DNA from 3 places in the Paenibacillus sp. strain BS8-2 genome. Region 2 is predicted to be linked to each of the others. Evidence: riboswitches for the same ligand, from Rfam matches in the RefSeq annotation. Region 2 holds a riboswitch; each other region holds the start of a gene.

Region 1 (4,239 bases), 2.6 Mb from region 2:
CTGCCCTTGTAGCCGTAACCTCTCTCGTCGGTTGCGGCAAAGACGGTTCTTCAAACTCCACGGTCACACCGACATCCGAAGTCGTTACACAGTCTCCTAATCCAACCTCACATAACGAAACGCCCTCTGATCAGGGCGAGCAAGCTATCTGGCAACAGATTAACGCCATGTCAACGAAGGAGAAGGTCGGACAATTGGCCATCATCGGCTTGGACGGCATCTCGATGAATGACACCACGCGATCGTTTATCCGTGATTACCATGTCGGGGGATTTATTTTGTTTAAGGATAACATCAAAGATGCAAGTCAAACGCTGCAATTATTGAATCAGCTCAAAGAAAGCAACGCCAGTGATCCAGAATCTGTTCCATTATGGTTAAGCGTTGACCAAGAGGGGGGCAAAGTAAGTCGACTTCCCGCCGAATATACCAAAACACCGACCGCAAAGCAGATCGCGAGCAAGCAGAATCCCGATTATACCTTTGCCATCGGACAATCACTTGGACTTGCCGTGCGTTCACTCGGCTTCAATATGGATTTTGCCCCGGTGCTGGACATTAATAGCAACCCTGACAATCCTGTTATCGGAGACCGTTCCTTTGGCGCAGATGCCGATACGGTAGCTTCGCATGGCCTCGCAATGATGGACGGTATTACGTCGCAGGGAGTGGCTGCGGTCGTCAAACATTTTCCGGGGCATGGCGATACAGCCGTTGATTCCCATAAGAGTTTGCCTATCGTGAATAAGAGCCTGGAGGAGCTCCGTGGATTCGAGCTGCGGCCATTCGAAGAAGCGATTCGTAACGAGGCAGATGCGATCATGATCGGACATTTGTTAATGAACAAGCTGGATAAGGAGCATCCCGCTTCCATCTCCAAGGTAGTCATTACGGATCTGCTTCGCGAACAGCTTCATTATGACGGCGTCGTGATTACAGACGACATGACCATGAAAGGGTTGACGAATGGCAATGACATTGGTGCAGCCGCAGTGGATGCCATCCTGGCCGGAGGGGATATCCTGCTCGTGTGTCATGAGGATGCATTGCAGAAGAAGGTGCTCGACTCCGTCCTCCAACGCGTGGACGATGGAACGATCTCGCAGGAGCGGCTCGACGAAAGCGTCTATCGCATACTTCGTCTGAAGGACAAATACAATCTAAGCGATGATCGCATTCCATCCGTCGATCCCGCTGAGGTTAACGCCGATATTGCCGACTATCTTGCCCCCTTCAAGGGATAAGCTATTAGTCGCCGATCGCTTTCTCGAAGCGGGTGATATCCGTGTTCTTGCCAATAACAACAAGCATATCGCCTTCGTAGATAAAATCATCAGCTAGAGGCGATACGACAAGCTCGTTGTTTTTTCGCCGAATAGCCATGATATTGCAGCCGAATTTGGCGCGGAAGTTTAATGTTTTTAACGTCTTGCCGCCGAAATTGTTCGGAGCAATAATTTCGACAAGACTATGCTCCGGAGATAACTCCATGTATTCGACCGTATTCTTGGAGGTTACTTGATGCGCCACTCGAATACCCGTATCCCGCTCTGGATGTACGATATGATTCGCCCCTAGTCCCTCAAGTACCCGTTGGTGGTAATCGTTGGTTGCTTTGGCTGTCACGTATGGAATACCCATGTCTTTGAGGATCAGGGTGGTCAGGATGCTTGCCTGCAGGTCTTCGCCAATTGCTACGATCGCATGGTCCATGTTGTGCACGCCCAGCTGCTTCAAGACAGATTCATCCGTAGAATCCGCTTGATATACATGAGAGAGTATCGGCGCAAAATCTTGCACGCGTCGCTCGTCTCTGTCAATTCCCATCACCTCATAGCCGAGCGACATTAACGTCTTGGTGACGCTGCCCCCGAATCTGCCCAAACCGATGACAACAAATTGTTTTTTCATTAACACGCAGCCTTCTTTCTTCTTATCGTATCCTTAAAAATGCGCAACAAAAAACCACAGAGGCGAGTGCGCTCTGTGGTCGTAAACCATACGATCACGAGTGAATTTTCGTTCCTCTCCCGAACAACGCTTACGAGGTTAGCTGTCGGATTCGGGATTTCGAGAATTCCCTACCATTCTGTTCAGAATGGATTCACCCCAGCGGCTGCAGCCGCATTGGTTCCCCCGCCCTTTTTATGAAAAAGGCTCAGCGTGTGGCATATTTGGTTCATCGCTAATGCTACTCCTTTATGAACCAAAAGTAAAAGCTGAAACTCGCAGCCTATTAGCTCGGAATCACCGAAAATCGTTCATTGCAACGTTTACAACAGCCCTTTGATTATCGAAGCGTCGATTATCAAACGTTTGATCCGTTTTTCGCCAAAACACCAGACTCTGGATGCTCGGAAAGTGATGCCGGAGCCGCCACGATTCGATCATGCAAATAATCGACGATATGCATCGCTTCCATCCGGAACGGAGGCTTATGTTTTTCGATCCCGTGTTTCATCTGAAGGAGGCAACCGGGATTGCTGGTAAGCATGTAACGTGCTCCCGTATTTGTAGCATGCTCCATTTTGTGCTCAATAATTTGTCCCGCCATCTCCGGCTGCGTTACGTTGTAGATACCAGCAGAGCCACAGCAGCGGTCCGCTTCTTTCATTTCTACATACGATACGCCGCTGACGCTTTTCATTAGCTGACGCGGAGCGTTTGAGCTTTTCATCACGTTTCGCAAATGGCAAGAATCCTGATACGTTACCGTGCCTTGCTCCGATTCCGCGGCGATCTCGGCGAATGCCGGAATCGTTCCAATCTCAACGATAAGCTGACTCACATCTTTGACACGTTCTGCAAACCATTTGGCTGCTTCACGCATTTCCGGATCAGCGTCTTCTACTAGCAGGTGATCGTATTCGACGAGCAGCGCCCCACAGCCGCCTGCATTGGAGACGATATAATCGACGCCCGCAGCTTTGAATGCCTGCACATTCGTCCTAGCCAACCCGCGTGCATCGTCCATCTCGCCGCTATGCGCATGGAGAGCACCGCAGCAAACCTGTGTATCCGGGATGACAACTTCGAAGCCCGCTTCGGAAAGCAGTTTGACGGTATTGACGTTTGTGCCTGCGAACATCACATCCATGATACAACCTCTGAACAAGGCCACACGGGCAATTGCTTTGCCCTTTGCGGGATAGAACGCACCGATTTGTTCGATGACCCCTTTCGTGCTGGCTTCTGGCAAAATCGCTTCCATTTCTTGCAGATGTTTGGGGAACAGCTTCATGATCCCCGTACCTCTGGCCAGCTTCTGCAGACCCGACTTTTGGTAGAAACCAAGTGTACCTCCAAGAAGTTTAAGCTTGCTCCGACTAGGGAAAACGCCTTTAAACATCACCTTCCTCAGACCCTTGATCGGTAAGCTGTGTTCCGCATGATCTTCGATCGCGTCACGCGCTTGCTCGATAAGCTGTCCGTACTTCACATCGGCTGGGCATGCCGGCTCGCACGCGCGGCATCCTAAACAATGATTCATCTGATCCTGGAACGCTTGATCAGGATCCATAATCCCATCCGCAACGGCCTTCATAAGCGCAATACGACCGCGCGGCGACTCTGGCTCCAGCCCGGTCTCGCGGAAGGTCGGGCATGCCGGCAAGCAGAAGCCGCAGCGCATGCAATTCGTAAGCTGATCGTAGTCAAGCTTGTTCAGGAGCGTTTGCGCCAGTGGATTGGCATGTTTGATCTCCGGTTTCTTGATCATCGTTCCGTTAGCCATGCTGCAGCACCACCCTTTTTCTCGTTTCCTTGGCGAACAACTTGCCAGGATTGAGCAGCCCTTGCGGGTCAAATGCCATCTTGATGCCTTTCATCACTTCAATGCCTGGCGCCCCTACTTTCCACTCCAGATATGGCGCCTTCACGAGGCCTACTCCATGTTCTCCAGTAATCGTGCCGCCTAGCTCGATCGTGGCTTCGAAGATTTCGGCGAACGCCTCCTCTACGCGATGCACCTCCTCGGTATCCCTCGCGTCCGTCGTCGCCGTTGGATGCAGATTCCCGTCTCCCGCATGACCGAAGGTCGCGATGGTGACGTTATACTTGCGCGCGATTTCGTTAATTCGCAGCACCATATCGGCAATTCGGGAACGCGGAACCGTTGCGTCCTCCAGTATCGTAGTCGGACGCAGTCTTGCGAGCGCTGTAAAGGCGCTGCGCCGCGCCGTCAGCAGCTTCTCCGCCTCTTCGCGGCTTTCCGCAACTTCGACGCGGTCGGCAGACTCC
Region 2 (4,239 bases):
TTCGGTCAATCTCGGTGCTGGTCCGTCCCGGCATTATCCTGTTTGCGGATAGCAAGGACGGAGTAGGTCCGGTATAGCCATCTGACCAGCGCCTGATTATCCTCGTTAATAGGAAGGCTCGTACACCATGCAATGAAACAGCTCCGGATCGCCGCCTGTTAACGAAGGGAGCAGATAGGTGTCCGTAATCCGAAATCCTGCCTTCTCATAGGCGCGGATCGCTCGCTCGTTCCAGATCAACACCTCCAGATCGATCTCGTTGCCGGGCATCCGGCGCAGCGCTTCCTCCGCCAGCATGCGAACGATGGATGCGCCAAGTCCCATCCCACAGAGATCTGGACGAAGTCCCAGTCCCAGCCTCGTGACGTTCCCCAGCGGGAAAAACTGGACATAGCCAATCAAATCATGCCGTTCGTCAAGAATGGCTCCATATTGCTGTATGCGCAGGACGGGATCACCGAATTCGATCTCGTCCTTTTGCATGGCATCCCAATCGGGCCAGTTGAAGCGCTCATAGGGGGCGCTGTACGTCCAGTCGCATAACTGGGCAGCATGGTCTAATTCCAGCGGCACGATAGTCATCGTTGATGTGTTTGGTTTATAATGAATAGGGTTCGGTTCAATCTCTTTATTGTTCATCATAATTGGATTATATCAGATAGGCGCTTGCTCGCGCGTATGTATCATAAGGGGAATTATCAACGTGAAGAAGCTGTTATGGATCGGTTGTTTATCTTATCTGGTTATAGGCATCGCCCATGTGGTGGGCGGTTCAATATTAGAGCAATTAATGGACTATTATGACGTCACCTATAAGGATGGCGGGCAATGGATCATGAATCAATTCCTCGGGTTTATGGTAGGGGTGCTGCTTGCGCCAAACTTGACCGCTCGGATTGGCAAACGTGGTGCCGTTCTGCTCGCTATGGGGTTGTTGACCATCAGCGAAGCGGCATATAGCTTACTCTTGCCATGGGGCTGGATGCTTGCGTTCGCCCCGATTGCAGGTATCGGGTTCGGGATGACGGAAGCGATCGTGGGAGCGGTGATCCTTGATACGATGAAGGGGAAGGCTTCGGCGATGAGCCGGCTGGAGACATTCTTTGGCATTGGGGCGCTTATTATACCGGTTACGGTGGCTTACTTGATACAAGAGCATGTCTGGCAGCTCTCATTTCCAATCCTCTCGGCAATGGCGGGAATTACGTTTGTATTGTGGTTGACCATGTCCTTTGGCGAGCTGGATGACAAGCTCGGCATAACGGCGGCCAAGGAGTCGGCGGCTGCAGCAGAACGGGCTGAATCGAGTCATTTGATTACCAGTAATATAACGGCAGGGTCGAAGAGGGGATGGCTTGGGTATACAGGCAAGCTGTTGCCGTTCTTGGTTCTTAGCGCGTTGTTCTTTATGGTGTATGTAGGGATGGAGATGAGTTTCTCCAACTACCTGCCTTCGATATTAATTGCTCGTACCGATCTTGGAGAAGCCGCTGCTGCTGCCTCGCTCAGCTTGTTCTGGGGAACGGTGGTGCTCGGACGATTGTTTGCCGGAATAATCGCCGATCGAATCGGCTATGTCCGATACTTAGCGATTGCAGTGACGGGAGCGTTAGTTGTTTTTGGTGTGATGACGTTGACCGGGCAGTTGTATTGGATGATGGTGCTAATCGCGCTTAGTGGTCTGTTCTTCTCCGGTGTATTCGGGATCGCTCTTGTCTACGCCAACAGCCTGCTCCCAGGCATGACGGAGCGGACGACGAGCCTGCTTGTCGCATTCGGTGGTATTGGCGGGGCGTTGTTCCCGCGAGTGACAGGCTGGTTGATGGATCGATTCGATGTAGAACTGACGATTAGCTATCTGGCCATCTTAGTTGTCATCATGTTGCTTCTGCTTGGAGCCATGCTCCTTCAGGGGCGCCGCATCGCGCGGTTCGAAACGAAGGAACAGAGCTAGGGCAGGTCGTACGACATACAAAAGGACCTCAATCTCCATGTAACAGTGGAAGTTGAGGTCCTCTTGTATGTGTGAGGCATATGTCCATTAAATACGCGTACGTTAGGGACAGTCCTGAATCACATCTCTTACTTGGCTGCTGCGACAGTCAGAGCTTGATACTCCTTCTCGTCCATTACGCGGCGCGCTGTTACGAAGCGCGACTTGTAATACGAGCCGTTCAGAGGTTCGATCGTAACGCCGTATCTCGTGGAGGCGTGGGCGAAGTTGCCGTCGCCAACGTAGATGCCTACGTGCGAGATGCCGCCGTTTATCTTGCCGCTTGTGTCGAAGAAGACTAGATCGCCCGGCTGAAGATCCGCCTTAGCGACTTTCGTGCCTTGCGTTGCTTGGTCTACCGATCTGCGAGAGAGATCAATACCCATCTTCTTGAATACGTAGCCAGTAAATCCGGAGCAGTCAAAACCTCTTGTGGTGGAACCGCCGTACGAATAAGGAGTTCCGATAACACCATCAATGATGCCGTCCATCTCGGAGCTTGCGAAAGCGCTTCCTGCCTGGAATGCAAGCAGAAGCACAAGCCCCAGCAATACAGAGCTAATCTTCTTCTTCAACTTGTAGTTCTCCTTCCGGTGCCGACGAGGTTAGCTGTGGGGTTCGGTTGAAGGTTCCCTATGACTTCACAGGCGCTGTATGGAAACAGACGTCGAAGCCAATTCACCCAGAGTGGTTCCCCCGTTTCCCTTGCGGGAATTAGGCAATATCATCCAAAGTTATTAACTAAGCATTATAATAATAGGAAAATGTTGATTCGTGTTGAATATGAGAAGATATTAATAATAGAGTGATAATTTTGGTGTTTAAAAGTGAAATTACTGGGTATAAGCGTACTGCCAAGGCGTGTAATTTGGCTGAGTTTTGTGTAAAATAAGGAGATAACAAAGTGGAGCGAGAGGCCGCTAGACAGGGTGTATCTCGCGTACTCACGGTAGAATTGGCGCTGCAGTGATAGGGATACCGTAATTCCCTTCAGGGGCGCACGAGTGGAAGGGGTAGGTCGCTAGTGGAGAACGTGCAGGAGAATAAGACATCATCCTCCAATTTCATTAAGAATATTGTCGTAGAAGATTTGAAGAGTGGGCGCGTGCAAGAGGTCATTACGCGTTTCCCGCCGGAGCCGAATGGTTATCTGCATATCGGACATGCCAAGTCGATCTGCCTGAACTTTGAGCTTGCCGACGAGTTCAAGGGCAAGACGAATCTGCGATTCGACGACACCAATCCCGTTAAGGAAGATACGGAATATGTGGATGCAATCCAAGAGGACGTGCGTTGGTTAGGCTTCGAGTGGGAGGAGCTACGCTTCGCTTCGGATTACTTCGAGGAGCTGTACAACCGTGCAGTGCTGTTGATTAAGAAGGGCAAAGCCTACGTTTGCGATTTGACTGCCGATGAGATGCGGGAGACAAGGGGGACGTTGACAGAACCAGGCAAGGAAAGTCCGTACCGGAGCCGCAGCGCGGAAGAAAACCTGGATCTATTTGCGCGGATGCGCGCAGGTGAGTTCAAAGATGGCGAGCGAGTTCTGAGAGCGAAGATCGATATGGCTTCGCCTAACATTACACTTCGTGATCCTGTGCTGTATCGCATCTCGCATTCGCATCATCACCGCACAGGCGACGCATGGTGCATCTATCCGATGTACGACTATGCCCATCCGCTTAGCGATGCAATCGAAGGGATCTCGCATTCGATCTGTACGCTGGAGTTCGAAGATCACCGTCCGCTCTACGACTGGGCTATCGCCGAATGCGAGATGGAGAGCGTGCCGCATCAATACGAATTCGCGAGACTCAACATCACGAATACGGTCATGAGCAAACGGTATCTGAAGCAACTCGTGGACGAAGGCGTCGTCGATGGCTGGGACGATCCTCGGATGCCGACGATCAGCGGGATGCGCCGCCGCGGCTACACGCCGGAAGCGATTCGTGCGTTCTGCCGCGAGATAGGCGTAGCGAGAAGCAACAGCGTTGTAGACGAGCGCAACCTCGAGCACTTTATCCGCGAGGATCTCAAGCTGAAGGCGCTGCGTACCATGGCGGTTCTGCGTCCGCTCAAGGTTGTCATCACGAACTATCCGGAAGGACAGACAGAGCTGCTGGATGCGGAGAACAACTCGGAGAATGAAGAGATGGGTATACGCCAAATTCCGTTCTCCCGTGAGATTTATATCGAACGAGACGATTTCATGGAAAATCCGCCGAGCAAATATTTCCGGTTGT
Region 3 (4,239 bases), 330 kb from region 2:
GATCCAGGAAGGATTCTCCGGGCTCACTTGTCATGCGCACTTTGATTTGATCGCTTAGCACGCGAGTTCCACCCGTCACCGAGCAGAAATCGCCGCCTGCTTCTTTAATAACAGGTGCAGATTCGCCCGTAATGGCTGACTCGTCGACAGATGCAAGTCCTTCAATCACTTCCCCATCGCCAGGAATCCATTGCCCTTGGGCAACAAGCACGATATCTCCTTTGCGAAGCTCGGTAGAAGGTACTTGCTTGATCGAGGAGCCCATCAGTTTGTTCGCGATCATTTCTTTTTTGGATTTTTTGAGCGAGTCTGCTTGCGCTTTACCTCTGCCCTCTGCTAAAGCTTCTGCAAAGTTAGCGAATAATACCGTCAATAGCAGGATGACAGCGACTGTAGCATTGAACCATACGGGAGTTGCACCCCCGAATGCATCAGGCACGAAAACGAACAACAACGTAATGATAAATCCAATTTCCACGACGAACATGATCGGGTTACGAATCATAACTCGTGGATCTAATTTGAGAATAGACGACTTCAATGCCTGTTTCACGATAGGTCCGCTTAAGGCTGATTTAGTTGGTTGACTCATGGTATACTCCTCTCCAGTAACGGCTATGGCGCCAAAGTTAGTTGCTCGGCAATGGGCCCGAGTACAAGGCTCGGGAAGAAGGTCAGTGCGCCAACAATAAGCACGGCTCCCAAGAATACGACTGCGAATAAGGCAGTGTCCGTGCGGAAGGTGCCAATCGATTCGGGTACCGTCTTCTTCGCTGCAAGCGAACCCGCCACGGCAAGTAGAGTCACGATCGAGAAGTAACGACCTATAAACATGACTAGGCCAGTCGATATATTCCAGTAGGTTGTATTGTCCCCTAGTCCTTCGAATCCGGAACCGTTATTGCCGGCTGATGATGTGTATTCGTACATGGCTTGCGTAAGACCGTGGAAGCCGGCGTTCGAGATCGTCTCCGGATAATAGAACAAGGCGATTGCCGTCGGTATCAAAATGATGAACGGAGGAACCAGCATCGTCAGCGCGATCAGCTTCATTTCCTTCCCTTCAATCTTCTTGCCAAGATATTCTGGCGTTCTGCCTACCATTAATCCGGACAAAAATACGCCAATCATTGCGTATATCAGCACGTTCATAAATCCGGCACCTACACCACCGAAGATGGTATTCAGCATCATGTTCGCGATGGTTACCAATCCAGCGATCGGCGTCAACGTATCATGCATCGTATTAACTGCCCCCGTCTCGGAGGCTGTAGTGACAACCGAATATAAGACGGATTGCTCGATACCAAACCGTGTCTCTTTGCCTTCCATGCTGCCGTGATCCTGATCGATGCCAAGCGCGCTTATGGCGGAGTTGCCTGCTTGCTCTGCGCCGAGAGAGATCCCTAACATCATAATGAACAATGTGGTCATGGCGACGAATAGTACCCGTCCTTGCTTGGGGTTGCCCACCATCTTCCCATACGTGTACGGCAACGCCGTGCATAATAACATCATCAATATTATCTGCAGCGTGTTACTTATTGCGCCGGGATTCTCGAATGGATGCGCTGAGTTGACGCCCATAAATCCGCCGCCGTTGTTGCCGAGCTCCTTAATGGAGAGGAACGAAGCCATCGGTCCGCGCGCAATCGTCTGTTCTTCGCCTTGCAGCGTCTGAGCAACTGCCGCAGGTTCCAGCGTTTGAGGAACGCCAAGTGCTGCAAAGAGTAGAGCGGCCACAATCGCAATGGGCAATAATACACGAACAATGGAACGCGTCAGGTCCACGAAGAAATTGCCCATTGGCTTGCCTGCGAGTCCTCGCATAAAGGCGATAACAACGGATAACGCAGTTGCCGGAGCCGTGAACATCATAAATACGATAGCGACCATCTGAGACAAATACGATAGACCGCTCTCCCCGCTATAATGCTGCAGGTTCGTATTGGTCATAAAGCTGATCGCCGTATTAAACGCAAGCGTAGGCTCCATGTTTGGAATATGGCTGGGGTTAAGCGGCAGATAGGCTTGCATTCGGAAAATCATATAAACCAGCAAGATCATAACTCCGTTGCTGAGGATGACGGTTGCGGCATACTTTTTCCATAATTGGTTGGTAAGGGATAGACCTCCCAAGCGGTAAATCAATCTTTCTATTGGACCGAACCATTTGTCCAGAACAGTCGTTTCCGAATGGAATACCTTAGCCAAATATAAGCCTGTTGGTCTGGCCAACAAGAAAACTATTATTAAAGTGATGAAGATCGCGATCAAAGCTAACATTGTTGCATACTCCTTCCCGCTAGCGGCAGCTCTAGAATTTTTCTGGATTCAACAGCACATACGTCAAATATACGAAAACAACGACGACCACCACGCCGAGTGCGAGCATCATTGCGGCTCACTTCCTTCCGAAGCAACACTTCCGCACCACGCTAACAGTCCTAACATGCCTGCTAGTGAGACGGTTAAGATCCCAATCATGACAATATCCATTTACGTTCCTCCCTATATCAAAAATGAAACATCCCCGCCGTTGGAATACAGAACGTGCCCGCAGCTGTGGACGGCGAAACCAAAATAATTTCCTCTTGAATGGACATGCTGCGCCTCACACCCCTTTATTTGGGCAACAAAAAAAGAAGCTGCACGAAGAGGAACCTTCATCAGCTTCTTAGGCACAGGGAAAGAACCGTGTCTAATCACGACAAATTGTTGCCTCTATAGACGCTTACGAGGTTAGCTGTCGGATTCGGGCGTTAGAGTCGCCCTACATGCCGGATACGTTCATTTCCGGTCACGATTCACCCCAAATCCACATTAGACATACATGCGGATTGTATATGGGTCCCCCGTTCTCAGGTGCCACTTCTCTTGGGAAGTGGCCTACTAGATTCAGCGATTGTTCGCCCGTACATGATTCGGGCTATATCAACTTGACGTCATCATCCTTTCCTTGGATTCGAAGGAATGTTTACTTACCAGCAATTCAGCGCTGAACGGAGTACGTGAATCCATTCATGGCAACATGTTACTCCCCCTCGTAAAAGCTGTAAAGCAAAGCAAACGTCAAATTAGATGGTCTACGTTTTGCTAAGTTCGAACACTCCATATAGCAACGTATTATCGCTCGTTTCCTATCGTTTGCTCTCATTATCGATGGATTATAAACATTTTTATGTAATTTTTACACCTGCAGCGTGTTTCATTATTCGTTATTATTAAGTAATCTAGGAGAAGAACAACAAGCGTAACTACGAAGGAAGTGATTCCAGATCGTTCAGTCTCTTGTAAGGCGGATTGCATTATCGCCATATATAAGCACCACCTTGTTCATTACAATTATGACTTTGTTATTAGTACCCGTTGGTCGCTTATTCGACCTGGCAAACGTAGCGTTACTTTATTTGTTGCCAGTGCTCTTTAACGCGGTATACCTAGGGCTACGGCCCGCCATTTACGCCTCGTTTCTCGGTGTGTTTGCCTTTGATGTTTTTTTCGTGCCGCCTGTCTTAAGCTTAACGGTTGCTGACTTAAAATATTTCATTACCTTTGGTGTTTACTTAGTTGTCGCCGCATTAACAGCAGGACTTGCCACAAGGCTGAAGCTGCAGGCTCAGTATGCCAAGTCCAAGGAAGCCCAGACCGCTGCCTTATACGCATTCAGCAGAGAAATGATATCGGTATCCAATATCCATGATTTGTCGGAGCGATTGTTGTCGCAGCTACCAAGGAAGTTTGGGCTGCAAGCTACGATGTATGTGGAGGAGGAGACCGGTACGCTGGGACTCTCTGGCCATACAAGGGGAATCGACGATAACCACAAACGGGAATTGGCATCAATTGGTATCGATTACATGTATAAACGCGCTGAAGGTGATGGTTCAGAGTGTTTGATGCTTGGTCAACATTTGGTATATCTGGCATGGCTGCATGCCGATCATCGCAAATATGGCCTCCTTGTTTGTTACTCCGAATCGGCAACTGCACAAGCTACACAAGCATCGGACGAGATACAGCAAGTGATTAGAACATTGGCGGGTATTACAGCCAATACCATCGCGCGTATTAAACTTGCCGAAGAAGCCAAGATTGCTCTTGTATCGGCTGAGTCCGAACGGATGCGTACCACGATTCTTAACTCAGTCTCGCATGAGCTGCGGACGCCTCTGGCGGCGGTTATCGGTTCTGCCACAAGCCTTTTGGAGAACGACCATCTATTCACTCCATCCGATC

Evidence for each region. Region 2 has a riboswitch for cyclic di-AMP ahead of ACX1C1_RS05935 (C40 family peptidase). Riboswitches for the same ligand answer to the same signal wherever they lie in the genome.
Region 1: it holds a riboswitch for cyclic di-AMP, as region 2 does, so the genes downstream of both, ACX1C1_RS16885 (potassium channel family protein) here and ACX1C1_RS05935 (C40 family peptidase) in region 2, are expected to answer to the same signal.
Region 3: it holds a riboswitch for cyclic di-AMP, as region 2 does, so the genes downstream of both, kdpF (K(+)-transporting ATPase subunit F) here and ACX1C1_RS05935 (C40 family peptidase) in region 2, are expected to answer to the same signal.

What each region holds. Positions count from the first base shown of each region.
Region 1 is NZ_CM137010.1:3,998,817-4,003,055, reverse strand. It holds gene nagZ (beta-N-acetylhexosaminidase) at 1-1,244, shown strand, start outside; gene ACX1C1_RS16885 (potassium channel family protein) at 1,249-1,911, opposite strand; cyclic di-AMP (ydaO/yuaA leader) riboswitch at 2,024-2,174, opposite strand; gene ACX1C1_RS16880 ((Fe-S)-binding protein) at 2,309-3,733, opposite strand; gene ACX1C1_RS16875 (FAD-binding oxidoreductase) at 3,726-4,239, opposite strand, start outside.
Region 2 is NZ_CM137010.1:1,368,990-1,373,228, reverse strand. It holds gene ACX1C1_RS05950 (EAL domain-containing protein) at 1-77, shown strand, start outside; gene ACX1C1_RS05945 (GNAT family N-acetyltransferase) at 106-639, opposite strand; gene ACX1C1_RS05940 (MFS transporter) at 704-1,954, shown strand; gene ACX1C1_RS05935 (C40 family peptidase) at 2,083-2,568, opposite strand; cyclic di-AMP (ydaO/yuaA leader) riboswitch at 2,573-2,724, opposite strand; gene ACX1C1_RS05930 (glutamine--tRNA ligase/YqeY domain fusion protein) at 3,018-4,239, shown strand, end outside.
Region 3 is NZ_CM137010.1:1,694,138-1,698,376, forward strand. It holds gene kdpB (potassium-transporting ATPase subunit KdpB) at 1-592, opposite strand, end outside; gene kdpA (potassium-transporting ATPase subunit KdpA) at 616-2,286, opposite strand; gene kdpF (K(+)-transporting ATPase subunit F) at 2,318-2,398, opposite strand; cyclic di-AMP (ydaO/yuaA leader) riboswitch at 2,716-2,914, opposite strand; gene ACX1C1_RS07490 (ATP-binding protein) at 3,321-4,239, shown strand, end outside.